3 regions of the Kitasatospora sp. NPDC029367 genome follow, and region 1 is predicted to be linked to each of the others. Evidence: predicted binding sites of a transcription regulator. Region 1 holds the regulator's gene; each other region holds the start of a gene.

Region 1 (3,204 bases):
AGCAGCTGGGAGGCGGTCTCCCTGGCGCTCAGCGCGGGGGCGAAGTAGAAGGCGTTGTAGGGCTGGGCCTTGCGCAGGTCCTCGGTGGGGATGGCGGCGATCTGCCCGGTGACCTTGGTGAGCGCCGAGGCGAGGGCACTGGGCCGGCCGGTGAGCTGGGCGGCGGCCCGGTCGGCGGCCAGTTCGCGGTAGCGGGACAGCAGCCGGGTGAGCAGGAAGCTGATCGCGTAGACCACGATCGACACCAGCGGGATGACCAGCGCCGCGATGGCCGCGTTCTGGTCGTTGCTGTTGCGGTTGCCGCCCATGAACCCGCCGTACATCGCGACCCGGGTCATCGCCCCGGCGAGCACGCCCAGGAAGCCGGCGATGGTCATCACCGCGACGTCCCGGTGGGCGACGTGCGACAGCTCGTGCGCCAGGACGCCCTCCAGCTCCTCGGGTTCCAGTCGGCGCAGCAGTCCGGTGGTGACGCACACCACGGCGTTCTGCGGGTTGCGGCCGGTGGCGAAGGCGTTCGGCATGTCGTTGTCGGCGACCGCCACGCGGGGCTTGGGCATGTCGGCCAGGGCGCAGAGCCGGTCGATGGTGCCGTGCAGCTGGGGGTACTGCTCCTCGGTCACCTGGTGGGCGCCCATGGCCCGCTCGGTGATCTTGTCGCTGAACCAGAACTGGGCCACGAACAGCCCGCCGGAGATCAGCACGATCAGCGGCCAGGCCCCGCGCAGCAGCGCGATCAGCAGGCCCGTGAAACCGACGTACAGCAGCCCGATCACGAACATCGTCCCGACCATGCGGCTGGTCAGGCCGCGGTCGGGCGCGAAACGGGTGTGCTGGCCCGAGCTCGACATCGCTTGCTCCTCCGTTCGCCGTCGCTTTCGATGCTGCCACCCGGACGGCCCCGGGGCACCACCCGTGCACGCGGAGTGTCGCGGTGGCCGTCCGGAACTGCGGGCAGGATCACCCCGGCCGGGCCGTTCCTGCGGTACGACCCGGGCCGTACACTGGCAGGTACGGTTTTGGCACTCGTGCGTGCAGAGTGCCAGGGTCGGGGCCCTCCCCGGAGCGGCTCGCAGCATCACAGACGGACAACGTGCGAAGACGGAGGTGCGTGCCCCATGGCCGGAGAGGTCCGCCAGCTGGACGACCGCAAGCTCGCCGTGCTGCGCGCGATCGTCCAGGACTACGTGGGCACCGAGGAGCCGGTCGGCTCCAAGGCCCTGGTGGAGCGGCACAACCTCGGGGTGTCCCCGGCCACCGTGCGCAACGACATGGCGGCGCTGGAGGAGGAGGGGTACATCCACCAGCCGCACACCAGCGCCGGGCGGATCCCCACCGACAAGGGCTACCGGCTGTTCGTCGACAAGCTCGCCGAGATCAAGCCGATGAGCTCCCCGGAGCGCCGGGCGATCCGGCACTTCCTGGACGGCGCCGTCGACCTGGACGACGTGGTCACCCGTACGGTGCGGCTGCTCGCCCAGTTGACCCGCCAGGTCGCCGTGGTGCAGTACCCCTCGCTGACCCGCTCCACCGTCCGGCACATCGAGCTGGTGGCGCTGGCCCCGGCCAAGGTGATGCTGGTGCTGATCACCAACACCGGCCGGGTCGAACAGCGGATGGTCGACTGCCCGGGCACGGTCGGCGAGACGGTCCTGGCGGACCTGCGCTCGCGGATCAACACCCGGGCGGCCGGCCAGCGGCTGCCGGACGTCCCGGGGCTCCTGGAGGAGCTCCCGGCGGCCTTCGAGGCGGCCGACCGGCCGACCGTCAGCACGGTCCTGGCGACGCTGTTCGAGGCGCTCGCCGAGCAGAACGAGGAACGGATCATGCTGGCCGGCACCGCCAACCTGACCCGCTTCGGGCACGACTTCCCGCTCACCATCCAGCCGGTGCTGGAGGCCCTGGAGGAGCAGGTCGTCCTGCTCCGCCTCCTGGGTGAGACCACGGACGCCGCGATGACGGTCCGGATCGGGCGGGAGAACGCCTACGAAGGGCTGAATTCCACCTCGGTCGTTTCGGTCGGCTACGGTTCGGGCGACGAGAGTGTGGCCAAACTGGGTGTGATCGGTCCGACCCGGATGGACTACCCGGGCACAATGGGGGCGGTGCGGGCGGTGGCACGGTACGTGGGCCAGATCCTGGCCGAGTCGTAGCACACCGCCGGCCGTTGGATTCGCAACGGCCGGCGTCCAGTCGCAGCACTACTACAGGCGGAACAAGCGGAGCATTTGGTGGCCACGGACTACTACGCGGTACTCGGCGTCCGACGGGATGCGGGGCAGGACGAGATCAAGAAGGCGTTCCGGCGCCTCGCACGCGAACTGCACCCGGACGTCAACCCGGACCCGAAGACGCAGGAGCGGTTCAAGGAGATCAACGCCGCCTACGAGGTGCTCTCCGACCCGCAGAAGCGCCAGGTCTACGACCTGGGCGGTGACCCGCTGTCGCCGGGCGGCGGCGGTGGCGCGGGCGGCTTCGGCGCCGGCGCGGCGGGCTTCGGCTTCTCCGACATCATGGACGCCTTCTTCGGCGCCGCGGCCGGCCAGCGCGGCCCGCGCTCGCGCACCCGCCGCGGCCAGGACGCCATGATCCGGCTGGAGATCACCCTGGAGGAGGCCGCCTTCGGCACCACCAAGGAACTCCAGGTCGACACCGCCGTCACCTGCACCACCTGCAACGGCGAGGGCGCGGCCCCCGGCACCTCGGCCCAGACCTGCGACATGTGCCGCGGCAAGGGCGAGGTGTCCCAGGTCACCCGCTCGTTCCTGGGCCAGGTCATGACCTCCCGCCCGTGCCCGCAGTGCCAGGGCTTCGGCACCGTGGTGCCGACCCCGTGCCCCGAGTGCGCCGGCGACGGCCGGGTGCGGGCCCGCCGCACCCTGACCGTGAAGATCCCGGCCGGTGTGGACAACGGCACCCGGATCCAGCTGGCCGGCGAGGGCGAGGTCGGCCCCGGCGGCGGCCCGTCCGGCGACCTGTACGTCGAGATCGCCGAGACCACCCACGCGGTCTTCCAGCGGCGCGGGGACGACCTGCACTGCACCGTCACCATCCCGATGACGGCGGCCGCGCTCGGCACCCAGGTGCCGCTGCAGACCCTGGACGGGCTGGAGGAGGTCGACATCCGGCCCGGCACCCAGTCCGGCCAGTCGATCCCGCTGCACGGCCGGGGCATCACCCACCTGCGCGGCGGCGGCCGGGGCG
Region 2 (3,204 bases), on a different contig from region 1:
GCCTTGGCGTTGCGGACGGCGTCCTCGATGCGGTGCTTGCGCTCCTTGAGCTCCACCTCGGTGGCCGCGCCGGCCTTGATGACGGCCACGCCGCCGGCCAGCTTGGCGAGGCGCTCCTGGAGCTTCTCGCGGTCGTAGTCCGAGTCGCTGTTCTCGATCTCGGCGCGGATCTGGTTCACGCGGCCGGCGACCTGGTCGCTGTCACCGGCACCGTCGACGATGGTGGTCTCGTCCTTGGTGATGACGACCTTGCGGGCGCCACCCAGGAGGTCCAGGCCGGCGTTCTCCAGCTTGAGACCGACCTCCTCGGAGATCACGGTGCCGCCGGTGAGGACGGCGATGTCGCCGAGCATGGCCTTGCGGCGGTCGCCGAAGCCCGGGGCCTTGACGGCGACGGACTTGAAGACGCCCTTGATCTTGTTGACGATCAGGGTCGACAGGGCCTCGCCCTCGACGTCCTCGGCGATGATGACGAGCGGCTTGCCGCTCTGCATGACCTTCTCCAGCAGCGGGAGCAGGTCCTTGATCGAGCCGATCTTGGAGTTGGCGATGAGGATGTACGGGTCCTCGAAGGTCGCCTCCATCCGCTCCAGGTCGGTGGCGAAGTAGGCGGAGATGTAGCCCTTGTCGAAGCGCATACCCTCGGTGAGCTCGAGCTCCAGACCGAAGGTGTTGCTCTCCTCGACGGTGATGACGCCTTCCTTGCCGACCTTGTCCATGGCCTCGGCGATGAGCTCGCCGATCTGGGTGTCGGCGGCGGAGATGGAGGCGGTGGAGGCGATCTGCTCCTTGGTCTCCACGTCGGTGGCCTGGGCCAGCAGCTGGTCCGAGACGGCGGCGACGGCCTTCTCGATGCCGCGCTTGAGGGCCATCGGGTTGGCGCCGGCGGCGACGTTGCGCAGACCCTCGCGAACCAGGGCCTGGGCGAGCACGGTGGCGGTGGTGGTGCCGTCACCCGCGACGTCGTCCGTCTTCTTGGCGACCTCCTTGACGAGCTCCGCACCGATCTTCTCGTACGGGTCCTCGAGCTCGATCTCCTTGGCGATGGAGACACCGTCGTTGGTGATCGTGGGGGCGCCCCACTTCTTCTCCAGCACGACGTTGCGACCCTTGGGGCCGAGCGTGACCTTCACTGCATCGGCGAGCTGGTTCATGCCACGCTCAAGGCCGCGGCGAGCTTCCTCATCAAAGGCGATGATCTTGGCCATCAGAAGTGGTCCTCCGGGACACGGTCGACTGCTCGGACCAAGGGGTGCCCGCGACGGACGGCCCTGGTGCGCGGAGGTCCATTCCCCTGCCGCTCCCGGGGGCCTCACCGACCCGGTCCGCTGTCACTCTCACACTGTGAGTGCTAACGCCAATGATTAGCACTCCGGGTGGTCGAGTGCAAGCCCAATGACCGACCCGCGAGCCACCGTCCGCCCCCGCGCGGGAGCCCGGACGGCCCGCCCGGGGAACGCGAACGGGCCCGTACGACGCGTGTCGTACGGGCCCGTCGAGAAGCGAGTGGTCACCAGCCGTGGGCCGCGCCGAGCTCCTGGGTGCCGGAAGAGGTCAGACCGCCGCGCGGACCATGTCCGCCTGCGGGCCCTTCTGTCCCTGGGAGATCTCGAACTCGACCCGCTGGCCCTCCTCGAGGGTGCGGTAGCCGTCCATCTGGATCGCGCTGTAGTGGACGAAGACGTCCGCACCACCGTCGACCGCGATGAAGCCGTAGCCCTTCTCCGCGTTGAACCACTTGACGGTGCCCTGAGCCATTCCGAACTCCCCTAGTGCTGTGCTGGCCCTTCACGGGCCCGCAGGTCGCGGGCCCGGGTCTGGTTTGAAGGCCGGCCCGGGGAACCCCCCCTGGGCGCAGCCGTGCACGCCGCAATCCTCCGCACCGGGGCGCCGGACGGCTTCCGTGAGCGGCTGATTACGTCGACCGCCGCTGAATGTATCCGGATCGACGCCCTCTGCAACAGGGTCAGCCGCCGGGAATTCCGCAGCCCCGTCAAGAGACAAGAGCGAACAAACCGGGAGAAAATCGGCAATCAGCGCCGGACATAGCGGACGAATTACTCAAATGCCTGCAGGAATTCTGACATCTGCCTGACATGTTTCACGGCCCCGGCCCCGGGGCGGTCTCAGCGTCCGGACGAGCTCCGGCGAAGCACCCACTGCCGGAAGGGGAAGCCCTGTTCCCAGCAGAGCCACACTCTACTCCGACTCCGACCGAAAATATTCCCGCCGAAATGCAAGCGGCCGCCCGCACGCACGGAGAGTGGAATTCCGTACGCGCGGACGGCCGGGAAACGGCGGGAACGGCTCAGCAGCCGCCGGCCACCGCCGGAATGATCGAAACGCTCGCACCGTCCGTGATCCCGGTCGCCAGACCGTCGGCGAACCGCACGTCGTCGTCGTTCACGTACACGTTGACGAAGCGGCGCAGCTTGCCGGTGTCGTCCAGGATCCGGGCCGCGATGCCCGCGTGGTTGTGCTCCAGGTCGGCGATGACCTCGCCCAGGGTGGCCCCCTCGGCGGTCACCTCGGCCTCGCCGCCGGTGTAGGTGCGCAGGATGGTGGGAATGCGGACGGTGGCGCTCATGACTCTCCTAGCGGGGTGGGGGGTGGATCAGGCGGACGCGAGGCCGGCGGCGTGGAAGGAGTCCAGCGTCGGGCGGATGACGGCGGTCATGCCCGCCTCGGAGACGGCGTCCAGCGTCTTGAGGCCGTCCCCGGTGTTGATCGCGACGGTCTCCTTGGCGGGGTCCAGCAGGCCGGTCTCCACGAGCTTCTTCAACACGCCGACGGTCACCCCGCCCGCGGTCTCGGCGAAGATCCCCTCGGTCCGGGCCAGCAGCCGGATCGCCGCCACCACCTCCGCGTCCGTCACGTCCTCCACCGCGCCGCCGGTCCGCCGGGCGATGTCCAGCACGTACGGGCCGTCCGCCGGGTTGCCGATCGCCAGCGACTTGGCGATGGTGTCCGGCTTCACCGGCCTGATCACGTCCCGGCCGGCCTTGAACGCCGCCGACACCGGCGAGCAGCCCTCCGCCTGGGCGCCGAAGATCCGGTACGGCCGGTCCTCCACCAGGCCCAGCTTGATCAGCTCCTGCAGCCCCTTGTCGATCTTCGTCAGCTGCGAGCCCGAGGCGATCGGGATGACGATCTGCTCCGGCAGCCGCCAGCCGAGCTGCTCGCAGATCTCGTAGGCCAGCGTCT
Region 3 (3,204 bases), on a different contig from region 1:
AGGACGACTCTCGGCGCCGTCGGGGCCACCCCATGCCCTGCCGCGCTACCAGGCAGCAGGAAGGACCGACCGTGACGGCCCGCCGAACGGTCGAGATCACCGCGGACAGCGCTCCGGACACCGCGGACAGCACCCCGAACAGCGCGACCGCCGACGCCGTGACACCGGCCAAGGTCGGGTACGGCGCGCTGCTGCGCACGCCCGGAGCCTGGACCTTCCTGGCCCCCGCCTTCATCGCGCGACTGCCCTACGCGATGCTCAGCATGGGCATCCTGCTCCTGGTCAAGGACACCCACGGCTCCTACGGCACCGCGGGCACCGTCACGGCCATCGCCGCCGTCGCCCAGGCCCTGATCGGCCCGCAGACCGGACGGCTCGCCGACCGGTACGGGCAGGCCGCCGTCCTCGTCCCGACCGTCGCGGTGCACGCGGCCTCGGTCGGCCTGCTGATCGCGCTGGCGCTCGGCCACGCGCCCGCCTGGAGCCTGTTCCTGGCCGCCGTCCCGGCCGGCGCGAGCGTTCCGCAGATCGGCGCGATGGTCCGGGCCCGCTGGATCGCCACCATCGGCGCCGAGGGCGCGTCCGCCTCCGCCCCGGCCAAGGTGAGCACCGCCTTCGCCTTCGAGTCCGTGACGGACGAGTTCACCTTCGTGATCGGCCCGATCCTGGCCGCCAACATCGCCACCTCGGTGAACCCGGCCACCGCCCTGGTCGTCGAGGCCGCGCTGACCTTCGTCGGCGGCCTGGTATTCGCCGCCCAGCGCCGCACCGCACCCGCCCGGATGACCCCGGAGCCCGGCGTCCGGCGCGCCTCCGCGCTCTCCTCCCCCGGCGTCCGGCTGCTGGCCGGGGTGATCCTCGGGGTCGGGGCCGTCTTCGGCGGCATGCAGGTCTCCGTGAACGCCTTCGCCGACTCGGTCGGCCAGCACGACGCGGCCGGCACCGTGTACGGGATCTTCGCCGGCGGCTCGATGGTCGCGGGCGTGCTCTACGGAGTCATCGCCTGGCGGCGGGCCGTCCAGCAGCGGATGGTGATCAGCTACGCGCTGCTGGTGGCGGGCTGCTCCACGCTGTGGGCGATGCCCAACCTGGTCACGCTCTCGATCGCCGCGCTGGTCTGCGGCCTGGCCATCGCGCCGACCCTGATCAGCGGCTACACCCTCGTCGAGACCCTGGTCGAGGACGGGGCCAAGACCGAGGCCTTCACCTGGCTGACCGGTGCCATCGGCCTGGGCCTGGCGGTCGGCTCGATGGTGGCCGGGCGCCTGATCGACGGCCACGGGCCGTCCGCCGGGTTCCTGGTGCCGCTGGTCGGCGCCGGGCTGGGGCTGATCGCGCTGGTGTCGCTGCGGCGCCTGCTGGTGGCCCCGGGCGGGGCGAGCCGCGTGGTGGCCTCCTCGGCCGACCTCGGCGGCGCGGGACAGCTGGTCGGTGCCGCGAAGGGCTGAACGCGCGGTCGTCGGTGACTCGGTACCGGCTCATCTCACACCGGATTCGCTGGACTGATCCAACGGAATACCGCATCATTGACCATCGTTAGCACTCATCAGGCGAGAGTGCCAGGAGGAAGACAAGTGCCCACGTACCAGTACCAGTGCACCGAGTGCGGCAGCGGCCTGGAGGCGGTGCAGAAGTTCACCGACGAGGCGCTGACCACGTGCCCCGAATGCCAGGGACGGCTCCGCAAGGTCTTCTCGGCCGTGGGCGTCGTGTTCAAGGGCTCGGGCTTCTACCGGACCGACAGCCGTTCGTCCTCCAGCAGCTCGGTGGGCGCGGCTTCGTCCGCCGGCTCGTCGACCGGCTCCTCGGCGTCGTCGGGCTCGACCGGCTCGTCGTCCGGTTCTTCGAGCACGTCGAGCGCGTCGAGCTCGTCCAGCAGCCCGGCTCCGGCCGCCGGCTGACCTCGGTTTCACGGGAAGGCCCGTCGACCCCGCTGCGCGCGGGGACGGCGGGCCTTTTCGCGTGCCGCGGCGGGCCTTTCGCGCGCCGCCGTCAACTTCCGGAATCGAAATAACTCGTGCGGGTGTACGAAGTTATCCACAGGGGCGGGTTTGTCCACAGGCTGTGGGAATCGATTTCCGGAGCGCGGCAAGAACGCGCAAGGTATGGGACACCGAGCAAGACCCGACCGAGTCCGGAGGTGTCCCGATGACGACCACGAGCCTCTCCCTCCCGCTGCCCGCCCCCTCCGTACCGCCCCGGCGGGAGGTGCCGAGCTTCCCGCCGATCCGGCGCGGCTGCGGCGGGTGGCACCGCTGGCGCCGGGCCGTCCGGCGGCGGGGCGGGGTGCCCGCGCTGGTGCTGCTCGCGGCGGCCGCGGCACTCGCCTCCGGGCCCGCACGGGCCGGCCTGCCACCGCCCCCGGGCGGCGCCGTGGGCCGTACGGGTTGTCAATCCGGGCTTCCGGAAGATCACCCGTAACCCGGCGACGACTTCGTCGTTCGAGGCGGCATGAAAGGCTTCAAAGAATTCCTGCTGCGTGGAAATGTCGTCGAGCTCGCCGTCGCCGTGGTCATCGGCGCGGCCTTCACCAACATCGTCAACGCCTTCGTCAAGGGCGTGATCAATCCGATCGTCGGCGTGTTCGGGACGAAGGACCTGGCGTCCTACAGTTCCTGCCTCAAGGGGCCCTGCGAGGTGAGCGCCACCGGTGAGGTCACGTCCGGGATCCTCATCCTGTGGGGGTCGGTGCTCAGCGCCGTCCTGCAGTTCCTGATCACCGCCGCCGTCGTCTACTTCGTGCTGATCGTGCCGATGAACCGGATGGCGGCCAAGCGCAAGAGTGTCGCCGAGGTGGCGGCCGAGGCCGAGGCCAAGGAGGTCCAACTGCTGACCGAGATCCGCGACGCGCTGGTCGCGGCGCGCTAGGGAGTCCCTCAGTCGCCGTGGTGCGGCGGGCGCTGGCTCAGGTACCAGTCCAGCCCCCGCCCACCGCCGGCGCCCGCCCCGGGGCGATCGCCCCAGCCGGCGTCGGTGTCGTCCCGGGACTGCTGGTCCAGCGGGTCACGGAAGACCAGGCGGGCCTTGGCAGGGGCGGGAGGGGTGGTGGAGGTGGGAGGGGTGGTGGAGGTGGGAGGGGTGGAGAAGGAGGGAGGGAGGGGGGAGGGGGAGGGGGAGGGAGGGGCGGGGGTGGCCCCCCGCGTGCGGCCCTGGCCCGGTTCGCGCCCCGGTTCCGGCGCCTGCTCTTGTTCCTGCTCGCTCATC

What was found. Region 1 encodes HrcA, which represses chaperone genes, less so after heat shock. Its sites were predicted from a motif close to TTNGCACTCNGNNNNNCNGAGTGCNAA; they were not measured.
Region 2: groL (chaperonin GroEL) is a predicted target of HrcA. The motif match lies at 1,365-1,391, and genes of this name have one in related genera.
Region 3: ACZ4W5_RS33560 (FmdB family zinc ribbon protein) is a predicted target of HrcA. The motif match lies at 1,537-1,563, and genes of this name have one in related genera.

The regions. Positions count from the first base shown of each region.
Region 1 is NZ_JBVHYH010000002.1:194,823-198,026, forward strand. It holds gene htpX (zinc metalloprotease HtpX) at 1-851, opposite strand, end outside; gene hrcA (heat-inducible transcriptional repressor HrcA) at 1,119-2,153, shown strand; gene dnaJ (molecular chaperone DnaJ) at 2,232-3,204, shown strand, end outside.
Region 2 is NZ_JBVHYH010000099.1:22,545-25,748, forward strand. It holds gene groL (chaperonin GroEL) at 1-1,208, opposite strand, end outside; gene ACZ4W5_RS34670 (cold-shock protein) at 1,555-1,758, opposite strand; gene ACZ4W5_RS34675 (MoaD/ThiS family protein) at 2,309-2,587, opposite strand; gene thrC (threonine synthase) at 2,615-3,204, opposite strand, start outside.
Region 3 is NZ_JBVHYH010000091.1:198-3,401, reverse strand. It holds gene ACZ4W5_RS33565 (MFS transporter) at 159-1,448, shown strand; gene ACZ4W5_RS33560 (FmdB family zinc ribbon protein) at 1,575-1,901, shown strand; gene ACZ4W5_RS33555 (hypothetical protein) at 2,149-2,421, shown strand; gene mscL (large conductance mechanosensitive channel protein MscL) at 2,452-2,868, shown strand; gene ACZ4W5_RS33545 (hypothetical protein) at 2,877-3,204, opposite strand, start outside.